Regions from separate parts of the Bacillus silvicola genome, predicted to be linked through region 1. Evidence: riboswitches for the same ligand, from Rfam matches in the RefSeq annotation. Region 1 holds a riboswitch; each other region holds the start of a gene.

Region 1 (3,700 bases):
GGAATCTGTGATCATAGGTTGAAAGGGACTATTGCCGAAATATAAGAATAACCATCTTATTCATATATTGGGACTGCATTGAATAAATGTAGTACTGTCATAAGATTTATTTTATGGAGAGCTATTTGGAGATGTTGATGCGGTTTCTTATTTTGAGAAGATAACAACTCGTTTATTTTTTCAATATATATTTTTCCTAATAAGAAACGCGTGTGAACATTGTTCCGCGCGTTTTTTGTCTATCTAAAAGCGTGCTGCAATGAATAGAAGATTGGGGTTATGAGTTTTAGAGGAAATAAGGGAGGAATTTAAATGTATTTACACGGCACAAGCCGAATCAATGGGCAAGGACACTTAGAAATTGGTGGGTGCGATACGACGCAGCTAGCAAAACAATACGGAACACCACTTTATGTATACGATGAAGAGTCTATTCGAGGAAAGTGCCGCGCGTTTCATCGTGCTTTTAAAGAAAGTGGTTTCTCTTATCAAGTAGCATATGCAAGCAAGGCGTTCTTGTGCATGGAGATGTGCCGAGTAGCTCGTGAAGAGAATATGTCTTTAGACGTTGTTTCTGGAGGAGAATTATATACTGCGCTTCAAGCAGGATTTCCGGCATCGCGCATTCATTTTCACGGAAATAATAAAACAGCAGAAGAAATAATTATGGCTCTTCAGGCGAATATCGGTTGTTTTGTAGTAGATAATTTCTTAGAATTAGAAATTTTACATGATTTAGCAGTGCAACATGGAAAGTTTGTGAACATATTAATCCGTGTAACGCCAGGAGTAGAGGCACATACACACGAATATATAACAACAGGCCAAGAGGATTCGAAATTTGGATTTGGTGTTTCAAATGGTCAAGCGATGCAAGCGATTGAGCTAGCTTTGCAAAAATCAAATTATAATATGCTAGGAATTCACTCGCACATCGGATCACAAATATTCGAAACGGCTGGTTTTGTTCGAGCAATTGAAGTACTACGTCAATTTTTAGAAGAAGTGAGAGAGCGAACAAACTATGTAGTGAAAGTATTGAATGTAGGCGGAGGTTTCGGTATACGTTATACGGAGTCTGATACACCGTTAACACTTGAAACGTATGTGGAGGCTGTAACAAGTACGATAAGAGAGCAGTTTACAGTATGTGAATACCCGCTTCCAGAAATATGGATTGAACCAGGTCGTAGTATCGTAGGTGATGCGGGAACAACAATTTATACAGTTGGAGCGGTGAAAGAGATTCCTGGTATTCGGAAATATGTTTCAGTCGATGGTGGGATGACAGATAATTTAAGACCGGCTCTATATGGAGCGCGTTATGAGGCGATGTTGGCGAATCGAGGGAATCTTGAGAATGAGGAACTCGTTTCGATTGCTGGGAAATGCTGTGAAAGTGGAGATATGCTGATTTGGGATATTAACTTACCGCAAGTTGCTTCTTCTGATTTACTAGCAATTTCTTGTACGGGGGCATATGGGTACTCGATGGCGAATAATTATAATCGTATTCGTAGACCAGCTGTCGTCTTTGCAAAAGGCGGAACATCACAAATTGTTGTAGAGCGTGAAACATATGAAAATATTATTGGGAACGATCGCATACGTATTAAAGAACTTGTTTAAATAGGAAAAAGGAGTTGTTCGGATGGGCAATTCCTTTTTTATAAAATAAAATAATTAAAATATATCGGAAAACTAGGATTGAAAAAAATCAGAATTGTGATAAAATACAAATACAAAGCTTATCAAGAGAAGCGGAGGGAACTGGCCCGGCGAAGCTCGGCAACCTGCTTATAGAAAGCAAGGTGCTAAATCCAGCAAAATGGAATCCATTTTGAAAGATAAGGTAAAATATATTACCGAACAGTCTTTTCGAAATGGGAAAGATTTTTTTTATGAATAAAAAGGGGGGCTGTTCGCGTGAGTGTACGGGAACATTTTGATGAAGTATCTGAGAAAATTCAAGCGATGCTTGCTGATATGAAATATGGTTCCATTACAATTGTTGTGCAAGATGGAAAAGTGATTCAATTAGAAAAAAGTGAAAAAGTACGTTTAAAGTAAAAAGCGCTGACTAGAAAAACTAGAGGCGGTTTTAACCTATTTTATTAGGTTAAAACCGTCTTTTTGCTTTTACAGGGGGAAAAAACATGTTGACGTATGAAACGTGGGAAGAAAATAGTGTTTCATTTTCCGAAGAAGATGAAACGAAAGGCGCGCTATCAGTATTAAGTTGGGCTTATAACGAATATAAAGATGAAATTGTATATGCATGTAGCTTTGGGGTAGAAGGTATGGTTTTGCTGCACCTTATAAACCAAGTAAATCCATCCGCTAAAGTTGTATTTTTGGATACAAATGTACATTTTCGAGAAACGTATGAATTAATTCAAAAGGTGCGGGAACGATTTCCTTCATTAAATATTATAGAAAAACAGCCGGAATTTACACTTGATGAACAAGCGAAGTTGCATGGTGAGAAATTATGGGAGAGTAATCCGAATCTTTGTTGTAAAATTAGAAAAATTTTACCGTTAGAAAAATCATTAGCGGCGGAAAAAGCGTGGATATCGGGCTTAAGGAGGGAACAATCAGAAACGCGTAAGCATACAAAGTTTATAAATCAAGATCATCGCTTTCAATCTATTAAAGTTTGTCCACTCATTCATTGGACGTGGAAAGAAGTGTGGCGATATGTATACAAACATAGCTTGCCGTATAACCCATTGCATGATGTTGGATATCCAAGTATTGGATGTGAGAAGTGTACGTTACCTGTAGGAGAGGGTGGCGATTCGAGAGATGGTAGATGGGCCGGGAAAGTGAAAACAGAATGTGGTCTTCATTACCAATAAGATGAATTTGAAAATAAAGCTAAGAGAGGATATAGAAAATGAGTACAAGAAACGAATTAATAAATCGTATAGACGAGACATACGACGTATCACAAATTGAAAAAGAAATCAAATTAGACAACATTGCGTTAAGTGATTTAGAGCTATTAGCGACAGGGGGATATAGCCCACTAACTGGCTTTTTAGGAAAGAAAGATTATGATTCGGTCGTAGAAACGATTCGTTTAGCAAATGGTAGCGTATGGAGTATACCGATTACATTACCGGTAACAGAAGATGTAGCAGAGAGACTGAAAGTTGGAGAGGAAGTAAAGCTTGTCAGCGATGGAAATATATATGGTGTTATTCAAATAGAAGATATTTTTGTACCAGATAAAGAAAAAGAAGCGTTACTTGTATATAAAACGACGGATGAGGCTCATCCAGGAGTGAAAAAATTATATGAACGACCAAACGTTTACGTCGGAGGAGCTATTATTCTTACAAAACGCTTTGAAAATAATCAATTTCCTTCTTATCATTTAGACCCAATTGAAACGAGAGAAGAATTTAAAAAGCGTGGTTGGAAAACAGTAGTTGGATTTCAAACGAGAAACCCGGTACATCGTGCCCATGAGTACATTCAAAAGTCTGCTCTTGAAATTGTAGATGGTCTCTTTTTGAATCCGCTTGTTGGGGAAACGAAATCAGATGATATTCCTGCTGATGTAAGGATGGAAAGTTATGAAGTATTACTTCATAACTATTACCCTAAAAATCGTGTCTTTTTAGGCGTATTTCCTGCAGCAATGCGTTACGCAGGACCAAGGGAAGCGATATTTCATGCACTAGTAAGAAAG
Region 2 (3,700 bases), on a different contig from region 1:
TCAAACTTTGGAAGAGGATTCATTAATGATTCAATACCAGGCTGTTTATGTTGATGTTGCGCTGGCATTGTTAAAAAGTTTTTTTGCTGTGGCATAACTTCCTTCAACTCCTTTCTCCTTATAATGTGCACAATATTAAAAACTACTTACACATGAACAACCGCAATTCCCACTCGTTTTTACGGTTAATATTCAAATTCAAGACATAAAATATGGATTGTTCTAAAGTTTTTATGCAAAACTATTGCAAAAAAGTCAAAAAACGAATATTATATATAACTGTTGTGAAAATTATTCGTAAAAAGAAAGGATGTTTATATGTTTAACCTTTCAAAACATAAAACTTCTATTAAAACTGAAATTATGGCAGGTATTATTACCTTTTTAACAATGGCATATATCATTGTCGTAAACCCTGTCATCCTTGGGGATGCAGGCGTTCCATTTGAACAAGCATTTACAGCTACTATTATCGCCGCTGTTGTCGGAACATTATTTATGGCAATCTTTACAAACTTACCAATCGCAATTGCACCAGGTATGGGATTAAATGCTTACTTCTCTTACTCTGTTGTAAAAGCTCATGAAGGCATGACTTTCGCAATTGCATTCTCTGCTGTATTCGTAGCAGGTATGATTTTAATCTTGTTATCATTCACATCTTTCCGTACGAAATTAATGGAAGTAATTCCCGAAAACTTAAAACATGCACTTACTGCTGGTATCGGTCTTTTTATTGCTTTTATCGGTTTGCGCTTAACAGGAATTGTTACAAAAAATGATGCAAACTTAGTTGGGCTTGGTGATCTTCACTCTGCTCCAGTTCTACTAGCATTAGCTGGCCTTGGAATTACAATTATCCTTATGTCTTTAAATATAAACGGGGCACTATTTATCGGAATGTTATTAACTGGTATTATCGCTTACTTCACAGGGCAATTAACGTTCTCAAACGGCGTTACATCAATGCCTGGATTACCAGAAGGAATTATCGTTTCAAATCCAATTACTGCTGTATCTGATGTAATTAACTACGGATTATACGGCGTTGTGTTCTCATTCTTCCTTGTTACACTATTTGATACAACTGGAACATTACTTGGTGTAGCACAACAAGGTGGATTCATGAAAGATGGAAAGCTTCCAAAAGCAGGACGAGCTCTTCTATCTGACTCATTCTCAGCAACAATTGGAGCTATGTTCGGAACAACACCATCAACAGCTTACATTGAATCATCTGCTGGTGTTGCAGCTGGTGGTCGTACTGGTTTAACAACTGTTACAGTAGCTGTTCTATTTGCATTAGCAGCATTCTTCGGACCGTTAGTGAGCGCTGTTTCTGGCGTTTCAGCTATTACAGCACCATCATTAATTATCGTTGGTAGTCTTATGATGGGTTCAGTTCGTCACATCGATTGGGATACGTTCGATGAAGCATTCCCAGCATTTTTAGTAATCTTAAGCATGCCACTTACATCAAGTATTTCAACAGGTATTGCACTTGGATTTATTTCATACCCACTTATGAAAATGGCAAAAGGACAATTCCGCGCTGTTCACCCACTTGTGTATTTATTCGGAATCTTGTTCGCTTACCAATTAGTTTTCTTACCACATTAAAATCCCTCTTCCTGAGGGATTTTTTTTATAAATACTGTTTGACAACACCATTCATTTGTGAAATAATTCAAAATAGTTAAATATTCGATGTCTTATCAAGAGCAGGTGGAGGGATGAGCCCTACGAAGCCCGGCAACCGACCCATTTATGGGCACGGTGCTAATTCTTACAACACATTGTGTTGAAAGATAAGAGTAATATGATAAGACGTCTTTTCTATATGAAAAGGCGTTTTTTATTTTCACTCCCTCCTCTCTCTTCTTAGTTTAGGAGGGATTTTTTTATGAAAAAATTATGTTCCATCGTACTTATTTTTCTCTTACTTACATTAACCGCTTGTACAAATGAACAAGATGCGATTTCATCACAAAAGCAACAAACTGTGAAAAAGGCGCCTACAACGGTAGAAAATCACTTACAAACAGAAGTTCCAAGCCAAATGAAGAAGCCATTAAAAATCGCATTAATTATGCAAATGTCCATCGGAACTTTTTCCTCTCAATATATTGAGGGCGTCAAAAAACAAGTCGAGCTATTTGGCGGTAGTGTACAAGTCTACAATTCTGATAACGATTTAGCAAAAATGGCTGCAAATTTAGATACTGCTATTAATTCAAAAGTGGATGGTATTTTAATTGATCACGGCCGCTCTGAAGCACTAAAACCTGGAGTAGAAAAAGCGTTACAGGCGAATATTCCCGTAGTTGCGTTTGATAACGATCTACGCTTGCCAGGTGTGACAATTATTGATCAAGATGACTATAGTCTTGCATGGAAATCATTAAAAACGTTAGCGGAAGATTTGAATGGACAAGGAAATATCGCAGTCGTATGGGTTGGCGGATTTGCTCCAATGGAACGTCGCAACGTTATCATTGATGCTTTTTATAAACGTTATCCAAATATAAAAGAAGTTGCACGATTCGGTACTGCTAGTAATAACACACCGCTTGATACACAAACACAAGTAGAAGCTTTATTAAAGAAATATCCGAAAAAAGGAGATTTACAAGCTATTTTCGCTTCATGGGATGAGTTCGCTAAAGGAGCTGTTAAAGCACTTGAACAAGCTGGTCGTACAGATATAAAAGTATATGGCATTGACTTAAGTAATGAAGATTTACAACTCATGCAAAAAGAAAGCTCACCTTGGACTGCTACAGCTGCAACTGATCCAGCTGAAGTAGGTAAAGTTCAAGTACGATTTTTATACAAAAAAATTGCTGGTGAACAAACGCCAGATATTTATTCACTAGAACCTTATTTAGTAAAGAAAAGTAGTTTACCAAAAGAAAATATAACAATGGATCAATTATCAAAACATATAAACGGTTGGGGAGACTCAAAAGATGCATATTCTCCTTGGATGAAAAAATTAGAGAAGGAGAAAAAATGATGACATTCTCTCTTCAAAACATTACACATTCTTATCATGTAGCTACACCTGTTTTAGAAGATGTTTCTATTCATATTCAAAAAGGAAAAGTACACGCTTTACTAGGAATGAATGGTGCGGGAAAAAGTACTTTACTAAAAATAGCAACTGGTGAAATCCAACCAGTTGCTGGCGATATAAAAATTGATAATCAGTCTGTTTCCTTCACTTCACCACGTGATGCAAAAAAGCACGGTATTTCTTTCGTAACACAAGAAGTAGATCATGGACTTATTCCGGGATTATCTGTATTAGAAAATGTACTAATTGATCATTTAGCAATGCAAAATAAAGTACTATTTTCAAAGTCCAAATTAGTTGCACTCGCTAAACAACATTTGCAAATTGTACAAGTAGATTTAAATGTTTCAGAAGATGTTTCAAACTGCTCATTACATGAAAAACAATTACTTCTTATCGCAAGAGCTTTATCTAACAATACAACTTATCTTTTATTAGATGAACCTACTTCTTCTCTTGGACCAAAGGAAGTTGAAACCTTTGGGAAACTATTAAAAGATTTGACATCAAAAGGAATTGGCATCCTCCTAGTTTCTCATCGTTTATCAGAGATTCGAAATTTCGCGGATGATGTAACTGTACTACATAACGGTAAAGTTGCCCTTTCTCAAGCCATTACAACGA
Region 3 (3,700 bases), on a different contig from region 1:
CTATGGGTGTTGTTATAGCTCTTTGTGAAATTGGTGCTGTGTTATGTTATTTATTCATGGCAAAAAGAAGTGAAAAGCAGTTTGAACTGCAACAAAAACAAAATTTAGAGGCTTAACAAAAAAGAGCTGATTCAAACATTTCTTTGAATCAGCTCTTTTTTTCATTTCTTTGAAATAACCCATGCAAAAGTTACTTGCATAAAGTGACGATACTGTGACAAAAATGTGGGTATATATATTAAGGAATCATCTTAAGTACAAAATTTAGGATGTTCTCGGTATAATAAAACAAGTGGAGATAAAAGAAACTATAATTAGAAGTAGCTGTAGATAAAAGGAGAATTAAAGATGAAGAAGGTTTTGGGTATTGCTGTAATGGGAGGTATGCTCCTTCTAGCAGGATGTAATGGGAATAAAGAAGCGAAAGAACCGAAAGAAAAGGTGGAGCAATCTACTGAACAGACAGAAGATATGAAAGTGTATCAAGAGGTACATGAAAAGTATGATGCAAAAATGAACAAAGAAATTAATAAAGCGTTACAGTTATTTGAAGTGGCAAAAGAAAAGGGCGGTAAGGAAATAACTAATGCTAAATATAAGGAAGACGTGAAACAGGTAACAACGGGCATGTTAGAAGATATTGATCATATGCGTAAAGAAATTCGTGTTCCGAAGTCGAAAGAACAGGAACATGAATTATATGTTGGTTTCTTAAATGAATCAGAACAATCAATGAAAAAATTGCAGAAGTTAGCAGAAGAAGAAGACTCCTCGTTGATTCGTGATATAGAAATTAATTTTGCAACAGCATCGACATACTATAAACGTTTTCAAACAGAGGCCCAAAAATAACCTTGCGCATGCGCAAGGTTATTTTTTCTTCTTACCATCTCCATCTTCATCCTCGGATACTAATACTTTCTGTTCTTCGTGAAATTCTGAAATTGTTTGTCCAGTAATATTATCGAATGGAGTATAAAAAGAAGTGATACGTTTTTTCTTAATGAAGAGTTTGTAGAAGCCGATGATGACGAGTATGACGATTGTTAATGGCAATCCTATGCTGGCTAGAAGTAAGGGATCCATCGTATAACTCCTTTAAAGTAATTAATTTTATTATAAGTTAAAATAGTGATTTTAAGAAATAACGCCATTAAAAACTGATTTTTCTAAATATATCCAATTTGATTGACTTTTCTTTTTTTCAGAATTATAATTCGAAATATACAATTTGAACCAAATAATAATATAGCAATTTACTTATCCAGAGAGGTAGAGGGACTGGCCCTATGACACCTCAGCAGCGGGTTCTGTAAGATGAACACCGTGCTAATTCCAGCAAGCAAGTCTTGAAAGATAAGTGATGGGCCTTTGTTTATTAAGCCTTGATCTTATTTTTTAAGATCAAGGCTTTTTGTATTTTAAGAAGAGAAAAGGGAGTAATGGGAAAGATACGTCAATAAAACAAAGTAAATTTATGAGTTTAGGGGGTTATCAGAGTGTATGTTGTTAAAAAACTATCAGTTATGGTTTTCACATTATGGGTTATTACGACAGTGACATTTTTAATTATGCATATTATTCCGGGAGATCCATTTTCATCAGATGCGAAAATCTTTCCTGAAGAAGTGATACAAAATATGAGGGCGAAGTATCATCTTGATGAACCGTTATGGAATCAATATGTTGCTTATTTAGACGGTGTAGTTCATTTTGACTTTGGTGAATCCGTTCAATCGACGGGGCAAGGCGTATCAGAGATTATAACGACAGGATTTGGTCCATCAGCAATTATTGGTCTACAAGCACTTGTTATTTCATTGTTAGTCGGGATTGCCGCAGGCACATTTGCCGCGCTATATCATGGGAAAGTGATTGATTATAGTGTGAGCTTGCTTGCGATTCTCGGTATTTCTATTCCTAGTTTTATTTTAGCGCCACTATTTATACAAGTATTCGCCATCCAATTTGAATTACTACCAGTGGCGTCCTGGGGAACCTTCGAGCATACTGTATTACCTTCCTTCGCATTAGCGCTCGGGCCAATCGCGGTTATTACAAGATTTGTTCGCTCTAATATGATTGAAGTGTTGCAGAGTGATTATATTAAGCTAGCGAGAGCGAAAGGTATACCAATTAAGAAAATCATTATAAGACATGCTCTTAGAAATGCAATTGTTCCGGTACTTACATTTGTTGGCCCATTAATGGCTGGACTTTTAACAGGAACTTTCGTGATTGAAAAAATCTTTTCAATTCCTGGTCTAGGAAAATATTTTGTAGATAGTATTTTTAACCGAGATTATCCGGTAATTATGGGAACAACCATCTTCTATAGTGCGCTATTAATTATGTGTATCTTTATTACAGATATCATTCATCGTATTGTTGATCCACGTATTCGTTCTATTACGTAAGGAGGGGAATATTTAAATGGGGGCTTATGAAATTAATGACCAGTTATTAACGAATGAAGAGAAAAAAGAATTAACGATAAATAAAGATCAGCAAACAATTAGCCGAAAAAAGGAAGTGTTTCGCAAGTTTATATCAAATCCTATAGCAGTTTTAGGGGCTGTGACGTTATTACTAATTATTATTTTCTCGCTTATTGGCGAAAGTTTAACGTCATTTACTGCAAGTGAACAAGTAAAAGAAGCAACTAATTTACCGCCTAGTAGCGAGCATTGGTTCGGAACGGACGATTTAGGGAGAGATATTTGGGCGCGTACTTGGGCTGGTGGGAAAATTTCACTAACAGTTGGATTGGTAGCAGCAGCTCTTGATATAGGGCTCGGTGTACTTATCGGAGGGTTTAGTGGATATGTGAGAGGGCGTAATCGTCTTGGAACGTTAATTGATGAGTGGATTATAAGAGGAATTGAAGTGTTATACGGTATCCCATACTTATTAATTGTTATTTTACTATTAATCGTTATGAAACCAGGACTTTTTACAATTATAATTGCCCTTGCGTTAACGGGATGGATTGGCATGGCACGTCTCATTAGAGCGCAAGTCTTGTCTTTAAAACAAAGAGAATTTGTTATCGCAGCAGAGCGATTAGGTACACCTCATATGAAAATTATATATGGGCATTTAATTCCAAACTTAACAGGGATTATTATCGTAAATTTATCATTTACCATTCCAGCAGCTATTTTCTCAGAATCATTTTTAAGCTTTATCGGACTTGGAGTACAATCACCAGCGGCAAGCTGGGGCACGATGACCAACGATGCACTTGGGACGTTACTAAGCGGAGAATGGTGGCAACTATTCTTCCCGGCAATCATGATTGCACTCATCATGTTCGCATTTAATGCAATTGGTGATGGTTTACAAGATGCGATTGATCCGAAAATCGTAAAACGTAATCGAAAGGAGAAAAAACATGGCGCAAATCTTATCTTTAGAAAACGTAACGTTGGCCGTTGAAAAAGAGAATAGTAGGCAAGCAATTGTGAAGCATGTTTCCTTTTCTATTAACGAAGGTGAAATAGTTGCACTTGTAGGAGAAAGTGGCTCAGGAAAAAGTGTTACAGCACAATCAATTATCGGGTTAAATCAAGAATCAATTCATATTGATGATGGAAATGTATCTTTCCAATCAAAGGAATTAACTAATTTACAGGAATCAGAATGGAATCAAATTCGCGGGAAAGATATTTCTTTTATCTTTCAAGATCCGCTTTCATCT
Region 4 (3,700 bases), on a different contig from region 1:
GTATATACACCCACAAAAAGGAAAATGAAAATTATTTATACTCCTAGACTTCACATCATTAGCTACTCTTTAACTCCCCTTATATTTTCTACATAGTAGATTTTATTTTAAAACTTACATTATAAAATAATTTGGAGGTTCACACACTATGGAACTATACAAAAAATTAACAACAACATTCATCCTCTTATTCGTCGCTTCCATTACTGTCGGTTTTTCGCTAAAAGGCGCGATTCCATATGCTACATTAATAAGCATTATATTCGCAACACTCTTTTTACTATGCAGTGCATTTTGCGCAGGAAAAGCACGTCAGATAAAGCAATGATTGCATATGTTCCGTAAGAAACCGACAATTTGTAAATCATGTAAAAAGGAAATACAAACGTATGAAAAAGTATATTGAGCTAGACGGAGAAGTGTATTGCAACTCATGCATCCAAATCATAAATAAAACCAAATAAAAAAAGCTTTGCGCACACAGCGCAAAGCTTTTTTTCATATATTATAGACCAGCTTGCTCTTTTAAAGTAGCTGCTTTGTCTGTACGTTCCCATGAAAGATCTACATCAGTACGTCCGAAGTGGCCGTAAGCTGCTGTTTGTTTGTAAATTGGGCGACGTAAGTCTAGCATTTTAATAATACCAGCTGGGCGAAGATCGAAGTTGTTACGAACTAGTTCTACTAGTACGTCTTCAGATACTTTACCAGTGCCAAATGTATCAACTGAAATTGATACTGGTTGCGCTACGCCGATTGCGTATGCAAGTTGTACTTCTGCTTTGTCAGCAAGACCAGCTGCTACGATGTTTTTCGCAACATAACGAGCTGCATATGCTGCTGAACGGTCAACTTTCGTTGCATCTTTACCAGAGAATGCACCGCCACCGTGGCGAGCGTATCCACCGTAAGTATCAACGATGATTTTACGTCCTGTTAAACCAGCATCACCTTGTGGTCCACCAATTACGAAGCGGCCAGTTGGGTTAATGAAGAATTTCGTTTCTCCATCCATTAATTCTGCTGGAACTACAGCTTTAATTACATGCTCTTTTAAATCGCGATCGATTTCTTCCCATGTAACATCTGGATGATGCTGTGTAGAAATTACAATTGTATCTACACGTACAGGTTTACCATTTTCATCATACTCAACTGTAACTTGCGTTTTTCCATCCGGACGTAAGTATGATAAAGTGTCATCTTTACGTACTTCAGTTAAACGACGAGCTAATTTGTGAGCAAGCGAGATTGGAAGTGGCATTAATTCTTGTGTTTCATTACATGCGAAGCCAAACATTAAACCTTGGTCTCCTGCACCAATTGCCTCAATCTCAGCGTCAGTCATTTGACCTTCGCGTGCTTCTAGTGCTTGGTCAACACCCATAGCGATGTCAGCAGATTGCTCATCGATAGATGTTAAAACTGCACAAGTTTCTGCATCGAATCCATATTTTGCGCGTGTGTAACCAATGCCTTGAATTGTTTCACGAACGATTTTCGGAATATCTACATAAGTAGAAGTCGTAATTTCCCCCGCTACCAATACTAAACCAGTTGTTACAGTTGTTTCACAAGCTACACGTGCATTTGCGTCCTTTGATAAGATCGCATCTAAAATTGAATCAGAAATTTGGTCACAAATTTTATCTGGATGTCCTTCAGTTACAGACTCAGATGTGAACAGATGACGTTTTTTTGTCATGTGGTAAACCTCCCTACAGTAATTGTATATATTGTACGGAACTCATCCTTAATTTGCCACAAACTGCGACATACATTTATTCTCCCACACAAGCATACAGAAAAACCTTTCCTACTTTACATAGAGGAAAGGTTTAATTTGCTACTTGCATACTGCTTTTTGCCCTTTGCTCTTATCGTTCGAGACCATTAGCCTCGCACAGGTTTTAGCACCTATTCACCTGTATTTACCACTACAAGTGAGGTTGCTGGGCTTCATCGGGCCTGTCCCTCCGCCAGCTCGGGATAAGAGAGTATCCGTCCCAACCTATACTAAAGAAATGATATTCATTTGTCAATTAATATTCACATTTTCCTGAAAGTTTTTCTCAATACGTATTAGGATGAAATATTAATAAGGAACTAATCCATTCACACAAACAAAAATAAATAAATAGTATACATTATTTATATAATTGTGTTATACTCTTGATGGGGATTACGAGAAATATTTCATTAAATGAAAAGGATGGTATATAAATATGAGTACTGTGAATGTCCAAATTGGTTTACATGAATTATTGAACGGAAGCAATGCACAGATTCAACTAAGTGTTCCGCAATTAGTGGAAAAAGTATTAATGCGAAATGAAGGGAAATTAACTTCTACTGGTGCCGTTTCTGCTTCAACAGGAAAATACACAGGACGTTCTCCTAAAGATAAATTTATTGTGAAGGAAGCATCGGTTGCTGACAAAATTGCTTGGGGAGCTGTGAACCAACCGATTTCTGAAGAACATTTTAATAAATTATATACGAAAGTTTTAGAATACTTAAAAGAAAAAGAAGAGTTATTCGTCTTCAAAGGATTTGCTGGCGCTGACCGCAGCTATCGCCTACCAATTCAAGTTGTTAACGAATACGCATGGCATAATTTGTTCGTACATCAATTATTTATTCGTCCAACTGAAGAAGAATTAGCAACTCATGAATCAGAGTTCACAATTGTTTCTGCACCAAACTTTAAAGCAGATCCAGCAGTTGACGGTACAAATTCTGAAGCGTTCATTATGGTTTCATTTGAACAACGTATCGTGCTAATCGGTGGTACAGAATATGCTGGAGAAATGAAAAAATCAATCTTCTCTATTATGAACTTCTTACTACCTGAACAAGACATTCTTTCTATGCATTGCTCTGCAAACGTAGGTGAAGAAGGCGACGTAGCACTATTCTTCGGTTTATCTGGAACAGGTAAAACAACATTATCCGCTGATCCAAACCGTAAATTAATCGGTGATGATGAGCACGGTTGGTCTGATAACGGCGTATTCAATATTGAAGGCGGTTGCTACGCGAAATGTGTAAACCTTTCTCATGAGAAAGAGCCACAAATCTTCGATGCAATCAAATTCGGTTCAGTTTTAGAAAACGTTGTCATTGATGGTCAAACACGCATCGCTGACTATAACGATACTACTTTAACAGAAAATACACGTGCTGCATACCCTATGCATGCGATTGACAATATCGTACTGCCAAGTGTTGCAGGACATCCAAATACAATTATTTTCTTAACTGCTGATGCATCTGGCGTATTGCCTCCAATCAGTAAGTTATCAAAAGAGCAAGCTATGTACCATTTCTTAAGCGGTTACACTAGTAAACTAGCAGGAACAGAGCGCGGCGTTACATCTCCGCAAGCTACATTCTCAACTTGCTTCGGTTCACCGTTCTTACCACTTGATGCATCTCGCTATGCTGAAATGCTTGGTGAAAAAATCGAGAAACATGATGCGAAAGTATTCTTAGTAAACACTGGCTGGACTGGTGGCGAATACGGCGTTGGTAAACGTATGAACTTAGGTTATACTCGCGCAATGATTCAAGCAGCATTAAGCGGAGAACTTGCAAAAGCTGAAACTGCGAAACACGATATCTTCGGTCTTGAAGTTCCACTTCACGTACCAGGTGTACCTGACGAAGTATTAATGCCTGAACAAACTTGGGCTGATAA

Evidence for each region. Region 1 has a riboswitch for S-adenosylmethionine ahead of ACP6L7_RS05115 (YezD family protein). Riboswitches for the same ligand answer to the same signal wherever they lie in the genome.
Region 2: linked by a shared signal. The riboswitch ahead of ACP6L7_RS24135 (sugar ABC transporter substrate-binding protein) and the one ahead of ACP6L7_RS05115 (YezD family protein) in region 1 are both predicted to bind S-adenosylmethionine.
Region 3: linked by a shared signal. The riboswitch ahead of ACP6L7_RS27390 (ABC transporter permease) and the one ahead of ACP6L7_RS05115 (YezD family protein) in region 1 are both predicted to bind S-adenosylmethionine.
Region 4: linked by a shared signal. The riboswitch ahead of metK (methionine adenosyltransferase) and the one ahead of ACP6L7_RS05115 (YezD family protein) in region 1 are both predicted to bind S-adenosylmethionine.

Annotation. Positions count from the first base shown of each region.
Region 1 covers NZ_JBNGVC010000001.1:970,847-974,546, reverse strand. Annotated here, with positions in the region: lysine riboswitch at 1-132, shown strand, start outside; gene lysA (diaminopimelate decarboxylase) at 313-1,629, shown strand; SAM riboswitch class I at 1,746-1,854, shown strand; gene ACP6L7_RS05115 (YezD family protein) at 1,927-2,070, shown strand; gene ACP6L7_RS05110 (phosphoadenylyl-sulfate reductase) at 2,157-2,861, shown strand; gene sat (sulfate adenylyltransferase) at 2,900-3,700, shown strand, end outside.
Region 2 covers NZ_JBNGVC010000013.1:382,690-386,389, forward strand. Annotated here, with positions in the region: gene ACP6L7_RS24125 (SDR family oxidoreductase) at 1-95, opposite strand, end outside; gene ACP6L7_RS24130 (NCS2 family permease) at 319-1,620, shown strand; SAM riboswitch class I at 1,710-1,815, shown strand; gene ACP6L7_RS24135 (sugar ABC transporter substrate-binding protein) at 1,904-3,016, shown strand; gene ACP6L7_RS24140 (sugar ABC transporter ATP-binding protein) at 3,013-3,700, shown strand, end outside.
Region 3 covers NZ_JBNGVC010000013.1:1,027,974-1,031,673, reverse strand. Annotated here, with positions in the region: gene ACP6L7_RS27405 (multidrug effflux MFS transporter) at 1-116, shown strand, start outside; gene ACP6L7_RS27400 (hypothetical protein) at 349-852, shown strand; gene ACP6L7_RS27395 (DUF3951 domain-containing protein) at 871-1,086, opposite strand; SAM riboswitch class I at 1,258-1,363, shown strand; gene ACP6L7_RS27390 (ABC transporter permease) at 1,500-2,417, shown strand; gene ACP6L7_RS27385 (ABC transporter permease) at 2,434-3,438, shown strand; gene ACP6L7_RS27380 (ABC transporter ATP-binding protein) at 3,395-3,700, shown strand, end outside.
Region 4 covers NZ_JBNGVC010000012.1:1,669,952-1,673,651, forward strand. Annotated here, with positions in the region: gene ACP6L7_RS20690 (hypothetical protein) at 149-328, shown strand; gene metK (methionine adenosyltransferase) at 506-1,705, opposite strand; SAM riboswitch class I at 1,875-1,996, opposite strand; gene pckA (phosphoenolpyruvate carboxykinase (ATP)) at 2,226-3,700, shown strand, end outside.